DNA from 4 places in the Mesorhizobium sp. P2_E10 genome. Region 4 is predicted to be linked to each of the others. Evidence: predicted binding sites of a transcription regulator. Region 4 holds the regulator's gene; each other region holds the start of a gene.
What was found. Region 4 encodes PhoB, which activates phosphate uptake and scavenging genes when phosphate is short. Its sites were predicted from a motif close to TGTCATNNANCTGTCAT; they were not measured.
Positions count from the first base shown of each region.

Region 1: a site for PhoB is predicted at 1,718-1,734, ahead of AC1D0N_RS19560 (bifunctional 2',3'-cyclic-nucleotide 2'-phosphodiesterase/3'-nucleotidase). Genes of this name have one in related genera too.
Region 2: a site for PhoB is predicted at 2,186-2,202, ahead of AC1D0N_RS16070 (acid phosphatase). Genes of this name have one in related genera too.
Region 3: a site for PhoB is predicted at 1,302-1,318, ahead of AC1D0N_RS25980 (alkaline phosphatase D family protein). Genes of this name have one in related genera too.

Region 1 is NZ_JBFUEK010000007.1:54,766-58,964, reverse strand. Features, by position in the region: gene AC1D0N_RS19560 (bifunctional 2',3'-cyclic-nucleotide 2'-phosphodiesterase/3'-nucleotidase) at 1-1,615, opposite strand, end outside; gene AC1D0N_RS19555 (NAD(P)/FAD-dependent oxidoreductase) at 1,755-3,020, opposite strand; gene AC1D0N_RS19550 (5-formyltetrahydrofolate cyclo-ligase) at 3,196-3,846, shown strand.
Region 2 is NZ_JBFUEK010000005.1:258,761-262,959, reverse strand. Features, by position in the region: gene AC1D0N_RS16080 (cytochrome b) at 1-1,208, shown strand, start outside; gene AC1D0N_RS16075 (cytochrome c1) at 1,236-2,108, shown strand; gene AC1D0N_RS16070 (acid phosphatase) at 2,246-2,941, shown strand; gene AC1D0N_RS16065 (adenine phosphoribosyltransferase) at 3,163-3,708, shown strand; gene AC1D0N_RS16060 (MaoC family dehydratase) at 3,879-4,199, opposite strand, start outside.
Region 3 is NZ_JBFUEK010000013.1:112,399-116,597, forward strand. Features, by position in the region: gene AC1D0N_RS25975 (MFS transporter) at 1-1,110, shown strand, start outside; gene AC1D0N_RS25980 (alkaline phosphatase D family protein) at 1,391-2,959, shown strand; gene AC1D0N_RS25985 (hypothetical protein) at 2,972-3,253, opposite strand; gene typA (translational GTPase TypA) at 3,450-4,199, shown strand, end outside.
Region 4 is NZ_JBFUEK010000006.1:267,084-271,282, forward strand. Features, by position in the region: gene pstB (phosphate ABC transporter ATP-binding protein PstB) at 1-540, shown strand, start outside; gene phoU (phosphate signaling complex protein PhoU) at 582-1,289, shown strand; gene phoB (phosphate regulon transcriptional regulator PhoB) at 1,309-1,998, shown strand; gene AC1D0N_RS18500 (ROK family protein) at 2,337-3,584, opposite strand; gene xylF (D-xylose ABC transporter substrate-binding protein) at 3,857-4,199, shown strand, end outside.

The DNA of each region.
Region 1 (4,199 bases), on a different contig from region 4:
CAGCATTCGCCAGCCCGCCCTTGGCATCGTATTTGGGTGCCTGTGACAGGTCGATCCTGTAACTGACGCCATCGATGACGTCGAAATTGTAGGACGGGAAATCGGTGTTGATGAGCGCCTGGTCGGCTTTGCCAGGCTCGATTCGGTTGAAGATACCGGCCGACATTTCCAGCCATTCCTTGACCTGGGCGCCGGTGATTTCGACGGCGCGCACCGTGTTCGGATAGAGATAGAGGTCGGCGACATTTTTGATCGCGATGTCGCCCACCGGCACGTCGGTATAGTAGTCGGCCCCATTGCGGCCGCCCGCCTTGAAGGGAGCCGCCGCCGAAAGCAGCGGCACATCCTTCCACTGCGTATTCCTAAGGATGTCCTTGAGATACCAGGTCTGCGCCTGGCTGACGATCTGCACCGACGGATCGTCGGCGACCAGCGCAAAATAGGAATAGAGCGGCGCCGAAGTCTTGCCGACGGGCCGGCGCACATAGGCAAGCGTCGCCTCGTGGTCTTTTTTCAAAACATCGACAATGCGCTTGTCGTCTTCGACCGTCGGCTTGTTCGCCTTGTCGATCCGCTCGTAGATCGGCCGCGCCTCGGAGGTCGCCGAAACGACCTTCCATTTCGAGCCGTCGCGCTCCAGCATCAGGTCAATCAGGCCCATATGCGAGCCCCAGAAGCCGCCCATGGCGGCAGGCTTGCCTTGCAGCGTGCCCTTTTGCGTATCGACGGCCTCGAGCGACTGAAAGTCCTTCTTGCCGGGGAAGACCAGATGCTGGTGGCCGGTGAAGACCGCGTCGATGCCCTCGACGCCGGCGACGAAGAACGAGGCGTTCTCCATCATGTCGCCCTGCTTGATGTCGATGCCGGAATGCGAGAGCGCAATGACGATGTCGGCGCCCGCCTCCTTCATCTCAGGCACCCAGGCCTTGGCCGCTTCGACGATGTCGCGCGTCTTGACGTTGCCCTCCAGGTTCTTCAGGTCCCACACCATGACCTGCGGCGGCACGAAGCCGATGATGCCTATTTTGATCGGCTGCTCGGCGCCCGACCCGTCCTTGATCTTCTTGTCGAGGATGACATAGGGCTTGAGGTAGAGCCTGTCGTCGCGCGGGTTCGCCGCAAGCTCGGTGCCGCGGATCAGGTTTGCACAGACGAACGGGAAATTGGCGCCGGCCAACACCTTATCCAGAAACGACAGGCCGTAGTTGAACTCGTGGTTGCCGAGCGTCGAGCATTCATAGCCGAGCAGGTTCATGCCCTTCATGATCGGATGCAGGTCGCCGTCCTTCATCCCCTTTTCATAGGCGATGTAGTCGCCCATCGGATTGCCTTGCAGAAGGTCGCCATTGTCGATCAGCATCGCGTTGGTGGCTTCCTTGCGCACCGCCGCAATCAGCGACGCCGTCCGCGACAGCCCCATCGTGTCGTTTGGTTTGTCGGCGTAGTAATCGTAAGGCAGCACATTCACATGGATGTCGGTCGTTTCCATGATCCTGAGATGCGCCTGGTTGGCTTGCGCGCGAGCGGAGAACGGGTGGAGCATGATCAGCGCGCCTGCAGCAGTGGCGCCGGCGAGAAAGCCGCGGCGGGACACGGGGTGGAGCAGTTGGGGCATTGTTTCTTCCTACTTCGACAAGTGACAAGCCCAGACCCCGAAGCAGAAGCTTCGCGCCGAAATCCGGCCATGTCCACCGCGAAGTCAATTGATCAGGAAAAGGTGACGGGCGGATGAAACACCCTCCCGGAGCGAAACGTCAGCCCCTGTCGTCATTGCCCTGCGTGATCAGCCGCGCGCTGCGCTGGCCCGTCAGATAGATCCATAGCCAGCTTAACGAGACCGCGAGCCGGTTGCGGAAACCGATCAGAAAATAGATGTGCGCAATTCCCCACAGCCACCAGGCGAGCCAGCCGGTGAGCTTGATCCAGCCGAAATCGATCGCGGCGGCGCGTTTGCCGATCGTCGCCAGATCGCCGGCATGGCTGTAGTGGAAAGGACGCGCGGTCCTGTCACCGTCAAGCCTGGCCTTGATGGTAGCCGCAACATGCCGGCCCTCCTGCTTGGCGGAAGGCGCCACACCGGGTACCGGCCGTCCATCGGACCGCAGTACGAGGGCGGCGTCGCCGATGACAAAAATCTCCGGGCTGCCAGGCACGCTGAGGTCAGGCTCGACGAGCACCCTGCCCGCGCGGTCTGCCTTCGCTCCAAGCCATTCGGCGGCGGGCGAAGCGGCAACGCCGGCTGCCCAGAGGATCGTTCGGGCCGCCAGTTGCCTGTCACCAAAGACCACGCCTTCGGCGTCGCAGCGCGTCACGGCCCGGCCGAGCTCGATCGTCACGCCCAGCCGCTCGAGCGCCTTTCCAGCGTAATCGGAGAGTTTTGGCGCGAAATTGGCAAGAATGCGGTCACCGGCCTCGATCAGCACCACGCGCGTTTGCCGCGTATCGATGTTGCGGAACTCGCCGCGTAGCGTGTCATGCGCCAGTTCGATGATGGTGCCGGCAAGCTCCACACCGGTCGGCCCGCCACCGACAATCGCAATGGTCAGAAGCGCTTGGCGTTTGGCAGGGTCGGTTTCGCGCTCGGCCTGCTCGAACGCCAGCAGAATGCGTCGCCGAATGGTGGTGGCGTCCTCCAGCGTCTTTAGCCCCGGCGCGAAAGGCTCCCATTCGTCATGGCCGAAATAGGCGTGGCGGGCTCCGGTGGCCAGCACCAGCGTGTCGTAGGCGACGGCACTGCCGTCATCGAGCAGCACGCGCTTGCCGGCGCGGTCGACGCCACTGACATTGGCGAGCAGCGTTGTCACGTCCTTGCGCTTGCGCAACAGGTGCCGGATCGGCCAGGCGACCTCCGAGGTCGCCAGCGCCGTCGTCGCCACCTGGTAGAGCAGCGGCTGGAACAGGTGATGGTTGCGCTTGTCGATCATGGTGATGCGCACCGGCGCGCCAGCAAGCGCACGGGTGAATTCGAGACCGCCGAAACCTGCGCCGACAACGACGACATGATGGCTGGCTTCGTTCATCTCATTCACCTCAGGAGAGCAAGATCATCAAGCGTGATCTAGGTATTTTTGTGCACCGCAACAATATCCGGACCTGGAACGACTGCCCGGAGTCGCCGTTCGATGTCGTGAACGCACATGCCGCACACCAAGGCCGGGGTATAGCGTTGCCGAAACAGCATGCCGAGGATGAAGCATGGCCAACGATCATGACGACGAAGGTCCGGCGCAGTATGCTTCGCCACCCTGCTTCATGCATGAACTCGATCCGGAGTTTCGGATGCCCTTGAGCGACTGGACCGACGTGAAACGCTGGCGCAAGGCCGAGCGCGAGCGGCTGATCGCGGCCCGTCTCGCCGTTTCCGCCGACGCGCGGGCAGCGATGTCGCAGCGCATCGCCGAAGGTCTTGACGCCGTCATCGGCGACATCGCCGGCCGCATGGTCAGCCTCTATTGGCCATTTCGCGGCGAGCCGGACCTGCGGCCCTGGATGGCTTCCATCAACGAACGTGGCGGCCGCACCGCGCTGCCTGTGGTCATCGAGAAAGGCCAACCGCTAGTCTTTCGCGCCTACGTGCCCGGCGACCGGCTGGAAAAGGGCGTCTGGAACATCCCGATCCCGGCGCAAGGCGACCCGGTGTTGCCCGATATCGTCATTTCGCCGATCGTCGGCATCGATCCCGGTCACTACCGACTGGGCTATGGCGGCGGCTTCTTCGATCGCACGCTGGCCGCGATGCCGTTCAAGCCGCTGGTCATCGGCGTTGGCTACGAACTGCAGCGCATCGCGACCATCTATCCGCAGCCGCACGACATCCCGATGGATCGGATCGTCACCGAGGCCTAAGCGCAAATGTCACGTGACAAAAATCCGACTTGGTCGATAAATAATCTTTGAGCGGACCATGCTGCGGCGGACCGTTTCGACATGCGCTGTGGGCGGATCCAACAGTGTCCGGTCGCTCATTAGATCGGCTGCTTCACAACGGATGTTAATATGATCGGACGAACTATAGCGGCTGCCCTTGCGATAGCGTTTTGCTTTTCGCCTTCGCATGCGCAACCACGGCATCGTTTGCCGAGCGGCTATAAATGGGGCCGCTGCCTGCTTGTTGTTGACGGTCAGACCCGCATATCCGGAAAATGCTCCTATCAAATCGAGACGGGCGGAGATTTTAATATCCAGGGGCCTCGGCAAGT
Region 2 (4,199 bases), on a different contig from region 4:
TTGTCTCCTATCCGGTGCCGCGCAATCTCAACTACGCGTGGACCTTCGGCGGCATCCTCTCGATCATGCTGGTGGCACAGATACTGACCGGCATCGTGCTGGCCATGCACTACACGGCCGACACCAATCTCGCCTTCGATTCGGTCGAGAAGATCATGCGCGACGTGAATTCGGGATGGCTGCTGCGCTATCTCCATTCCAACGGCGCCTCGTTCTTCTTCGTCGCCGTCTACATCCACATCTTCCGCGGCCTCTACTACGGCTCCTACAAGGCGCCGCGCGAGCTGCTGTGGATCCTCGGCTGCATCATCTACCTGTTGATGATGGCGACGGGCTTCATGGGCTATGTGCTGCCCTGGGGCCAGATGAGCTTCTGGGGCGCCACCGTCATCACCGGCTTCTTCACCGCCATTCCGCTGGTCGGCACCTGGGTCCAGGAGCTGTTGCTCGGCGGCTTTGCCGTCGACAATCCGACGCTCAACCGCTTCTTTGCGCTGCATTATCTCTTGCCGTTCATGATCGCCGGTGTCGTCGTGCTGCACGTCTGGGCGCTGCATGTGGTCGGGCAGTCGAATCCGACCGGCATCGAGGTCAAGTCGAAGACCGACACCGTCGCCTTCACCCCTTACGCGACCATCAAGGACGCGTTCGGCATGATCGTGTTTCTGTTCGTCTTTGCCTATTTCGTGTTCTATCTGCCGAACTTTCTCGGCCATCCCGACAATTACACGATCGCCAACCCGCTGAAGACGCCGGCCCATATCGTGCCGGAATGGTACTTCCTGCCGTTCTACGCGATCCTGCGTGCCATCACCTTCAACATCGGGCCGATCAATTCCAAGCTCGGCGGCGTGCTGTGCATGTTCGGCGCCATCGTCATGCTGTTCCTGGTGCCTTGGCTCGACACCTCGAAGGTGCGCTCGGCGGTCTACCGCCCGTGGTACAAATTGTTCTTCTGGCTGTTCGCGGCCGACGCCATCCTGCTCGGATGGTTGGGCTCGCAACCTGCCGAGGGCAGCTATGTCTTCATGGCGCAGATGGCGACGCTGTTCTACTTCGCCTTCTTCCTGGTCGCGTTGCCGGTGCTCGGCCTGATCGAGACGCCGCGAAGGCTGCCCAATTCGATCACCGAGGCGGTGCTTGAGAAGAACAAGGGCGGCGGTCATCATCCTGCGGGGGCTACGGCCGCGCCGGAAACCAAGGGCTGAGCGGTAGAGAATCTAAGGGGATTTGGCATGAAGAAGATTCTCACCTCGCTGGCGCTGATTGGCCTTGTCGCCGCCGGCGTTGGAGCAGCAAACACCGGGGCAATCGCCGCCGAAGAGGCACACAACGCTGCCGCGCCGACGCATTTCCCGATCGACGAGCCGAAGGAGATGGACTGGAGCTTCGCCGGTCCGTTCGGCACCTACGACAAGGCGCAGCTGCAGCGCGGCCTGAAGGTCTACAAGGAAGTTTGCTCGGCCTGCCATTCGATGAACCTGGTGGCGTTCCGCACGCTCGAAGGCCTCGGTTACTCGGAAGCCCAGATCAAGTCGCTGTCGGCCGAATACACGATCCATGACGGTCCCAACGACGCCGGCGACATGTTCGATCGACCCGGCAAGCCGTCCGACCATTTTCCGGCGCCGTTCGCCAACGTCGAGGCCGCCGCTGCCGCCAATGGCGGCGCTGCCCCGCCCGACATGTCGCTGCTGGCCAAGGCGCGCGGCGTCGAGCGCGGCTTTCCGCGCTTCGTCTTCGACATCTTCACGCAATATGCCCAGGGCGGTCCCGACTACATCCACTCGCTGCTGACCGGCTATGACGAGCAGCCGCCGGCCGGCATGGTGATCCCGGAAGGTACGCACTACAATCCCTACTTCCTGTCCGGCGTGTCGCTGAAGATGCCGAAGCCGCTCTCGGACGGCCAGGTGACCTATGACGACGGTTCGCCGCAGACCGTCGACCAGTATTCCCGCGACGTGTCGGCTTTCCTGATGTGGGCGGCCGAGCCGCACATGGAAGACCGCAAGAAGACCGGTTTCCGTGTCCTGGTGTTCCTGCTTTTGTTCGGCGCGCTGGTCTACCTGACCAAGCGCAAGGTATGGGAAGGCGTGGCGCACTGAGCGCTGCAAGCTTCGAAAATGCGAGGGCGCCGGAAGGCGCCCTTTTTGCATTCTGGAGCAGGTGAGAACACCGGCCGTGTCACATGGCCGTCACCGCATTCGGCGATGCTGTGCCGCCCTCATCAAAGGATCGCACCATGAAAAAATATGCATCGCTGGCAGCAGGCTTTCTGCTGCTTGTCGTCGGCTCCACGGCCTATGCCGAGGACGCGGCACCCTTCGTCACCAACAAGGACATCGACCTGACGATGATCCTGCCACCGCCGCCGGCAAACGATTCCGCCCAGACGAAAGCCGAGTTGGGCGAGGTGCTGACGCTGCAGGTGACGCGTACCCCTGAAATGGAAGCCCGGGCCATCGCCGATGCCCAGGAGGACGTCTGGCGCTTCGCCGATGTCATGGGACCGAAGTTCAACAAGGAGACGCTGCCGAAGTTCAGCGCCTTCTTCGATCGCGTCGTTGCCACCGAAGGCGCGGTCGTCGACCCGGCCAAGGATGTCTGGAAGCGTCCGCGACCGCATCAGCTCAGCGACTTGGTCAAGCCGGTGGTCAAGCTGTCGAGTTCCGGGTCCTGGCCGTCCGGCCATGCGACCGTCGGCACCATGATGGGCATCATCCTTTCCGACATGGTTCCCGAAAAGCGCGCCGAGATAATGGCGCGGGCGGCCGAATACGCTCACAACCGTGAGGTCGGCGGCATCCACTATCCCTCCGATATCGAGATGGGCAAGATTTCCGGCAGCGTCATTGCCGCGATCCTGCTCAGCCGCCCCGATTTCAAGGCCGAATACGAAGTGGCGCGGTCCGAGCTCCGCTCCGACCTTGGCATGTGACGACCATCCTGCCCAAAAGGCAGCCGGCACACGAAAAGGGCGCCCCAGGCGCCCTTTTTAGTGCGGTCACGGCCACAAAGCGAACCGATCCTTTGCCAGACAATTTTTTGCCAAGCGGCACATGGCGGTAGCCGTCCTTGGCCTCGCCGGGTTACGATCGGCCAAATCCCTTTGACGTCCTTCTGCCGAATCTGGACGACCGATCCCCGGAGAGCCGCCTGATGAAATCGTCCCTTGAAGACACGCTGCTTGCCGCGATCCGCACCATTCCCGATTATCCGAAGCCCGGTATCTTGTTTCGCGACATCACGACGCTGCTCGGCAATGCGCGCGCCTTCCGCCGCGCCATCGACGAACTGGTGCATCCCTATGCCGGCCAGAAGATCGACAAGATCGCCGGCATCGAAGCGCGCGGCTTCATTCTCGGCGGCGCCGTCGCCCACCAGCTTTCGGCCGGTTTCGTGCCGATCCGCAAGAAGGGCAAGCTGCCCTACGAGACGGTGCGCGTCGCCTACAGCCTGGAATATGGGTTGGACGAGATGGAGATGCACAAGGACGGCGTTGCACCGGGCGAGAAGGTGATCCTCGTCGACGACCTGATCGCCACCGGCGGCACGGCGGAGGCGGCGGTGAAGCTGCTGCGGCAGATCGGCGCCGACATTCTCGCCGCCTGCTTCGTCATCGACCTGCCGGACCTGGGCGGGCGTGCCAAGCTGGAAGCGCTCGGCGTGCCGGTCAGGACGCTGATCGGGTTTGAGGGGGTTTGAGACCGGTTTGCCGAAGGCAAATTGAAAGGTCCAGTGGACCTTTCAAAGGGCTCGAACGCCCGGAGCGATAGCGAAGGGCAGGGTAGGGCAACGCGGGACACCAACGCTGGTGCCGCCCCTCATCCGCCCTTCGGGCACCTTCTCCCCGTGAACGGGGAGAAGGAAGAAACTCACCCCGCCTTCACCAGCACCGCGCTCTCAAACTCCAGCACCTTGTCGCCGGTCGAATCGAAGGCTTCCGCGCGTAGCGCCAGCATTCGCCAGCCGGGGCGCGAGGCAATGGGGCGATGGGAAAGTGCGGTGCGGCTGAAGGTGACGGTTTCACCGGCATAGACAGGCTTCAGCCATTTCAGGTTCTTGAAGCCGGGCGAGGGGCCGAATTCGGGCAACGGGCCGGGGCCGGTCCAGTTGATGCCTTCGGCGTCCATGCGGGTTTCGAGATTGTATTTCATCCAGGTGGCGGCGGTATGCCAGCCTGACGCGCAGAGGCC
Region 3 (4,199 bases), on a different contig from region 4:
GGCATTTTCCTCTATGGCATGACCGGACCGTTCGCTGCGGCACTGATGGAGCGGATAGGCTTGCGCCGCACGCTGCTTGCCTCGCTGATGGTGATGTCGGCCTCGACGGCGCTCAGCCTGCTGATGACCAAGCCATGGCATCTGCTCATCACCTGGGGCGTATTTTCCGGGATCGGTTCGGGCGCGGTCGCCACCGTGCTTGGCGCCACCATCGTCAACCGCTGGTTCAAGACCAATCGCGGCCTGGTGATGGGCCTGATGTCGGCCTCCAGCGCCACCGGCCTGTTGGTGTTCCTGCCGCTGCTGGCCGCGCTCGCCCAGTCGGGCGGCTGGAAGCCGGTCGCCATCGCGATCTCCGTCGCCACTGCCTGCCTGCTGCCGCTGGTCTGGCTGCTGGTGCCGGAGCGGCCGGCCTCGATCGGCATGGTGCGCTACGGCGCCGAACTCGACGACGTGCCGCCGGTGCCACCGGCATCGCAAGGCAATTTCCTGGCGCACACGCTCAACACATTGCGCCGCGCCGCTGGCACCCGCGTCTTCTGGTACCTGTTTGCCACCTTCTTCATCTGCGGCTTCACCACCAACGGATTGGTCGGCACGCATCTGATCGCGTTCTGCGGCGACATGGGCATCGGTGAGGTGCAGGCCGCCGGCCTGTTGTCGATGATGGGCATTTTCGACCTGATCGGCACGACGCTGTCGGGTTGGCTCACCGACCGTTTCGACCCGCGCAAGCTGCTCGGCGTCTACTATGGCATTCGCGGCCTGGCGCTGATCTATCTGCCCTATTCCGGCTTCTCGGCGACCAGCCTGATCATCTTCGCCGTGCTCTACGGTCTCGACTGGATCGCCACCGTGCCGCCGACGCTGCGGCTCGCCAACGAGGCATTCGGCGACCGCAGCGGGCCGATCGTGTTCGGCTGGATCGTCGCCGGCCATCAGATCGGCGCGGCCTCCGCGGCTTTCTTCGGCGGCACCATGCGCGAATTGCAGGGCAATTACGAACTGGCCTTCCTGATCGCCGGCATGACGGCCATTGCCGCCGCCTGTCTCTCGCTGCTGATCAATACGAGCCGTCCGGCCTTTGATCCGGAGCCGCAGCCGGCTTAAGGCGCGACAGTCGAGCGCTGATCTCCCCCTTGAGGGGGAGATGGCCGCGAAGCGGTCAGAGGGGGTCGGTTCGACCGGGCTTGGCGTTTCTTTGTGACGAAAGAGGAGGTAGGCGCTCCATGCGAGACGACCCCCTCTGTCGCCTTCGGCGACATCTCCCCCTCGAGGGGGGAGATCACCCGCCTGTTCACTGTTATCAAACCTTCATGGTTTGGAGATGTGGCTGAAACATTGAAGCTGGACCTTGGTGGCACCGTTCGAAGCCATCCAGGAGACAGCCATGAACAAGATTTCCCGCCGCGCTTTCGTCACTTCCGCCAGCGCCGTAGGGCTGGTCGGCGTCTCGGGGCTGGCAATGCCCTATTATTCGCGCGCCAACCAGCGGCCGGCCTTTACCCATGGCATCCAGTCCGGCGACGTCGACGCCACCAGCGGCATGGTGTGGACGCGCACGGACCGGCCGTCGCGCGTCATGTTCGAAGTGTCGTCGACGGAAAATTTCGCCAATGCCACCCGGCTGGCGCCGCTCGATACCTCGCCGGCAAGCGACTATACGGTGAAGCGGCTGCTCACCGACCTCGCTTCCGACCAAGACATTTTTTACCGCATGGTTGCGGCCGATCTCGCCGATATCAACGCGGTGTCCGAACCGATCGTTGGTCGCTTCCGCACGGCGCCGGCCTCCAAGCGCGACATCAAGTTCGCCTGGTCGGGCGATACCGCCGGCCAGGGCTGGGGCATCGACGAGACCGGCATGAAGACCTATGCCACGATCGGCAAGCACACGCCCGATTTCTTCCTGCATTCGGGCGACACCATCTATGCCGACGGCGCCATGAAGGACGAGGTCGACCTGCCCGGCGGCGGCAAGTGGAAGAATGTCGTGCTCATCGACGGCAAGCGCAAGGTTGCGCAGACGCTGGACGAATACCGCGACCAGTGGAAGTACAACATGATGGACAAGAACGTGCTCGGCCTCAGCGCCATCTGCCCGACCTTCTATCAGTGGGACGACCATGAGGTGCTGAACAACTGGTCGGATTCGAAGGACCTGACCGCCGACGACCGCTACTCGGAAAAGTCCATCCATGTGCTGGCGGCGCGTGCGGCGCGCGCTTTCCACGAGATGACGACGATCCGCTACGAGCCGTCCGAGCCCGGCCGCGTCTATCGCAAGATCGCCTACGGGCCGCTGCTCGACGTGTTCTTCCTCGACATGCGGTCCTATCGCGGCCCCAACGGTCCGGATATGCAGGATACGATGACGCCGGAATCGCGCATGCTGGGCGAACAGCAGACGAAATGGCTGAAGCGCGAACTGGCAAACTCCAAGGCGACCTGGAAGATCATCGCCGCCGACATGCCGCTTGGCCTCGTCGTCTGGAACGATGGCGCCAAGAAGGTTGGCGCCGAGGCGGTCAGCAATGGCGACAACGGCCTGCCAAAGGGCCGCGAGCTCGAGATCGCCGACCTGCTGCGCTACATCAAGAATGCCGGCATCAGCAACATTGTCTGGCTGACCGCCGACGTGCACTACACGGCGGCGCACTACTACAACCCCGACAAGGCGCAGTTCCAGGATTTCAACCCGTTCTGGGAATTCGTCTCGGGTCCGATCCATGCCGGCACGTTCGGCCCGAACGATTTCGACATGACCTTCGGTCCGGAGCTGAAATTCATCAAGGCGCCGACCGCCGAGCAGGCCCAGAACCTGCCGCCGTCAGCCGGCCTGCAGTTCTTCGGCCTGGTCGACATCAACGGCGCCAGCGAGCAATTGACGGTGCGGCTGATGGATCGCGACGACAATGAGCTCTACAAGGTGACGCTCGATCCGGTTCGGTCGGCGTGAGCGGCCAAGCTGCTAGTTTGGATAGCAAACCGTCGGAATGTTGGGCCAGACCGCGCTGTCGCAGTTGGCGGCTTCCTGCCGCTGCTTGAAGGCAGCGGTGACCGGCCCGGTCACCATCGGGTCGACGCCATCGGGGGCGTCGGCAAAAAGCTGCTCTGCCGTCGGCGTGTCGGACGCCAGCGGCGGCTGCGTCTGTTTCAGCGTCGCGGCCGACTGTGCGGCGCCCGCGGCAAGCACGACCGCGAGGGCGGCCCATGCCAGGATCTGCCTGAATTTGATGACGTGATCGGTCATAGAGGTCGAACTACCCGGGCCCCGAAAGGTTCCCGCCTTGGTTAATGAAATCATTTCACACGCGGATGTTTAAGATTTGATGAGTATTTGGTGACGAGCGCCTCTTTCGCAATTGCGAAAAACCCTGTATGAGCCGCGCAACCGAAAGAGGCGGCGCCTTTTGGCCTGCTGCCTGCAACGCTCCCGAGACCACAACATGAAAATTCGTAATATCGCGATCATCGCGCACGTCGACCATGGAAAAACCACCCTGGTTGATCAATTGCTCCGGCAATCCGGCTCCTTCCGCGACAATCAGCGCGTCGCCGAGCGCGCCATGGATTCCAACGACCTCGAAAAGGAACGCGGCATCACCATCCTGGCCAAGGCGACCTCGGTCGACTGGAAGGATACCCGCATCAACATCGTCGACACCCCCGGCCACGCCGATTTCGGCGGCGAGGTCGAGCGCATCCTGTCGATGGTGGATTCGGCCATCGTGCTGGTCGACGCCGCCGAAGGGCCGATGCCGCAGACCAAGTTCGTCGTCGGCAAGGCGCTCAAGGTCGGCCTCAAGCCGATCGTCGTCATCAACAAGATCGACCGCCCGGACGCCCGCCATGTCGAGGTGGTCAACGAAGTGTTCGACCTGTTTGCCGCCCTCGACGCCACCGACGACCAGCTCGACTTCCCGATTCTCTACGGTTCAGGCCGCGACGGCTGGGTCTCGGAAAACCCCGAAGGTCCCAAGGACCAAGGCCTGGCGCCGCTGTTCGATCTCGTCATCAAGCATGTGCCGGCGCCGACCGTTCATCCCGGCCCGTTCCGCATGATCGGCACCATCCTGGAAGCCAATCCGTTCCTTGGCCGCATCATCACCGGCCGCATCGAGTCCGGCACGCTGAAGTCCAACCAGCCGGTCAAGGTGCTGCACCATGACGGCACGCTGGTCGAAACCGGCCGCATC
Region 4 (4,199 bases):
TACGACAAGAGCATCGACGTCGTCGAGCTCAGGGCGCGCGTCGGCATGGTGTTCCAGAAGCCCAATCCGTTCCCGAAGTCGATCTACGAGAACGTCGCCTACGGCCCGCGCATCCACGGACTGGCCAAGCGCAAGGCCGACATGGATCAGATCGTCGAGTCGAGCCTGAAGAAGGCGGCGATCTGGAACGAGGTCAAGGATCGCTTGCAGGAGCCCGGCACCGGCCTTTCCGGCGGCCAGCAGCAGCGTCTGTGCATCGCGCGCGCCATTGCCGTGTCGCCCGAGGTGATCCTGATGGACGAGCCCTGCTCGGCGCTCGATCCGATCGCCACCGCCCGTGTCGAGGAACTGATCGACGAACTGCGCCAGAACTACACGATCGTCATCGTCACCCACTCGATGCAGCAGGCGGCGCGCGTGTCGCAGCGCACGGCGATGTTCCATCTCGGCTATCTCGTCGAGGAGGGCGCCACCGACAAGATGTTCACCAATCCCGACGACAAGCGCACCCAGGACTACATCACAGGCCGGTTCGGCTGAGCGGTTCCGGCAGCGAAGTTTCAGGCACGAGGACGAGGATCATGGGTGAACATACCGTCGCATCTTTCGATGAAGAGTTGGGGCAGATCAGCAAGCTGATCCGCGACATGGGCGATCTCGCCGGCTCGATGGTCAGCGGCTCGACCAAGGCGCTGCTCAATTCGGACAACGCCCTGGCGCAGCGCGTCGTCTCCGACGACGCCATCATGGATGCGCGCCAGCGCGAGCTGGACGACCGCGCCATCACGCTGATCGCCAAGCGCCAGCCGATGGCCAACGATTTGCGCGCAGTGGTCGGCTCGATCCGCATGGCCGGCGACCTCGAGCGCATCGGCGACCTGGCCAAGAACATCGCCAAGCGCGTCGGCACCGTCGGCCTCAGCGTCACGCCGCGCGACCTGTCGCATTCCATCGATGCGATGGCCCAACTGGTGCTCATCCAGGTGCAAGGGGTGGTCGAGGAATACGCCGCCGCCGATGCGGCAGCGCTCGCCAAGCTCAGAAACGACGACGAGCGCATCGACGTCAAATACACCTCGGTGTTCCGCGAGCTTTTGACCTACATGATGGAAGACCCGCGCAACATCACCGCCTGCACGCATCTGTTGTTCTGCGCCAAGAACCTCGAACGCATCGGCGACCATGTGACCAACATCGCCGAAAATGCATATTATGTTTTGACCGGCTCGCAATTGCCCGCCAATCGTCCGAAGCAGGACGAGACGGCGATGTCCGCGCCGGCGGCATGACGACAAAGGTGACCAGTCGATGATCGCGCCACGCATCATGGTGGTGGAGGACGAGGAGCCGCTAGGCGTGCTCCTCCGCTACAATCTCGAATCCGAAGGTTACCAGGTCGAGGTGGTGACGCGCGGCGACGAGGCCGAAATCCGCTTGCAGGAAAACGTGCCCGACCTGCTGGTGCTGGACTGGATGGTGCCGTCGGTTTCCGGCATCGAGCTGTGCCGGCGCCTGAGGATGCGGCCCGAAACCGAGCGGCTGCCGATCATCATGCTGACCGCGCGCGGCGAAGAGAGCGACCGCGTGCGCGGCCTGTCGACCGGCGCCGACGATTATCTGGTCAAGCCGTTCTCGACGCCGGAATTCATGGCCAGGGTCAAGGCGCTGCTGCGCCGCGCCAAGCCGGAAGTCCTGTCCAGTGTGCTCAAGGTCGGCGACATAGTGCTCGACCGCGAATCGCACCGGGTCTATCGCAAGAAGAGCGAGATCCGGCTCGGGCCGACAGAATTCCGGCTGCTCGAGTTCATGATGCGGCATCCCGGCCGGGTGTTCTCGCGCAGCCAGTTGCTCGACAATGTCTGGGGCGAGACGATCTATATCGACGAGCGCACGGTCGACGTCCATGTCGGGCGGCTGCGCAAGGCGGTCAACAATGGCCGCATGCCCGACGTCATCCGCACCATCCGCGGGGCGGGCTACGCGATCCGCGAAGACTAGGTCCCTCGGCGCGGAAGCGTTTATTGGTTGAATGCGTCCACTCCCGGACCTCACGCGTCGATGATTGGCTCAGCCCGCTCATGGCTTCGTCATCCTTGGGCGAAGCAAGGAGCGTAGCGACGCGGCGCAGACCCAAGGATCCATGCCGCGACCTCAAGGCGTTGCTACTGTGCAGAATTCTGCCCCGTTGAATTCTTTGACCGATTTCACGGCATGGATCCCAGGGTCTCCGCGACGGAGCTTCGCTCCTGCTTCGCCCTGGGATGACGACGTTGGGACGGCTTCGGCCAATCTCCAAAGTCGGCGACAATCTGCGGCATCAATGATTGACGTCGTCCTCAGGCCACGTCTTTCCCGATAGCGCCAGCCCGTGCCTGCCCGCCCGGCGCGAAGATCTCCTGGTCGACGAAGCTCAGTGCCCGCATGGCGCAGCCTTCGCGGATCAGCGGCAATTCGTTCGGTTCGGTGTCGAAGGAGATCGATTTCGAGTGCTGGCCGCCGGCGGTCTGGGCGATGGCCTCGCGCAGCGCCGGTTCGATCAGGTCGAAGGCGGCGGCGCTGACGCCGACCATGGCGACCGGCGCGGGATCGATCAGCGCAAAAAGACTGCCGAGGCCGAAGCCGAGCGCTTCGCCGGCCTTGCGGTAGGCCTCGCGCTCCGGCCCGTCTTTCTCGCGTGCCGCGACGGCGAGCGCCCGCATGTCGGCGTCGCTGACATCGGCGACCGGCTCGGCGTCCTCGCCCAATTGCCTGGCGTTGCGCCAGATGGCGTAGTTGCCGGCATAGGCCTCGACGCAGCCGCGCCGCCCGCAACGGCACAGCGCCCCGCCCGGGCGATGGATCATGTGGCCGAACTCGCCGCCCGATGAATGGGTGCCGGTGAACAGCTCGCCCTTCAGCACCAGTCCCATGCCGATGCCGTGCGACAAAAGGATGGCGATGAAATCGTCGTGGTAGCGGACCGGATCGCGCCACTGCAGCGCCACCGCCATCATGTTGCAGTCGTTTTCCATGGTGGCCGGAATGCCGAATTCGCCTTCCAGTATGTCGGCGAAGGCGATGTCGGTCTGCGGCGTGATCGGCGACCACAGCATGGCGCGGGCGTGCGAATCGGTGATGCCTTGGATGCCCATAGCAATGCGGGCAACGCTGTGGGTGTCGAGGTCGGGATCCTCGAGCCGACGCCTGACTATGGCGACACATTCGCCGATCAGTTCGTCGCGCGGCATGGTCAGCGTGTCCAGCCGGCGCTGCTCTTCGGCCACCACCTGGCCGGCGTAGTCGATGACAGCGACGGAAAGGAAATTCAGCGACAGCACCACGGTCATCACAGCGGCGGCTTCCGGATTGAGTCCGAGACCGACTTGCGGCCGACCGCGTTTCAGCGAAACCGGCTCGCTGGCCTTGCTCTCGGCCAGGATGCCTTCCCCGATCAGGTCGGCGGAGATCGCCGATATGGTGGAGTGGCTGAGGCCGGTGGTCGCGGCGATCTCGGTCCGCGACGGCTGGCCGGCGCGGCGCACGGCCGAAAGCACCATCGCCCGGTTGCGGCGGCGCAAATCGTCGTGGCGGATTCCAACCGACATCTTTCTTGCTTTCCTCCCGGTCGTCCCCGCGGCCTCTCATGATATTGAAGGCAGTCGGTGACACCAGCCAAATATTGGCAGAAGCCGGCAGGCCTGTCATTATTTATTGCGAGTCTCGAAAAAAAGTCAGTGACACATCAAAATCCATCAGAATCGATGTTGACAGCGCTCCGGCGTTGGATCAGTATTTTTTCGAGGCTCGAAAAAATAGAGCCTTTGTGCCGGCCTTCGGGCCAGTTTGGTCGCGCCGCACGCGGCGCAGGGAGGATACAATGAAAAGATTCACAGCCGCCATCCTGGCGGGTGTCGCCATGTCGCTGACGCTGGCGTCGGTCGCACAGGCGAAGGACAAGGTCATTGGCGTTTCGTGGTCGAACTTCCAGGAAGAGCGTTGGAAGACCGATGAAGCGGCGATGAAGACGGCGATCGAGGCCGCCGGCGACAAGTACATCTCCGCCGACGCGCAGTCCAATCCCGGCAAGCAGCTTACCGATGTCGAGAGCCTGATTTCGCAGGGCGCCAACGCGCTGATCATCCTTGCGCAGGATGCATCGGCCATCGGCCCGGCGGTGCAGAAGGCGCTGGACGAAGGCATTCCGGTCGTCGGCTATGACC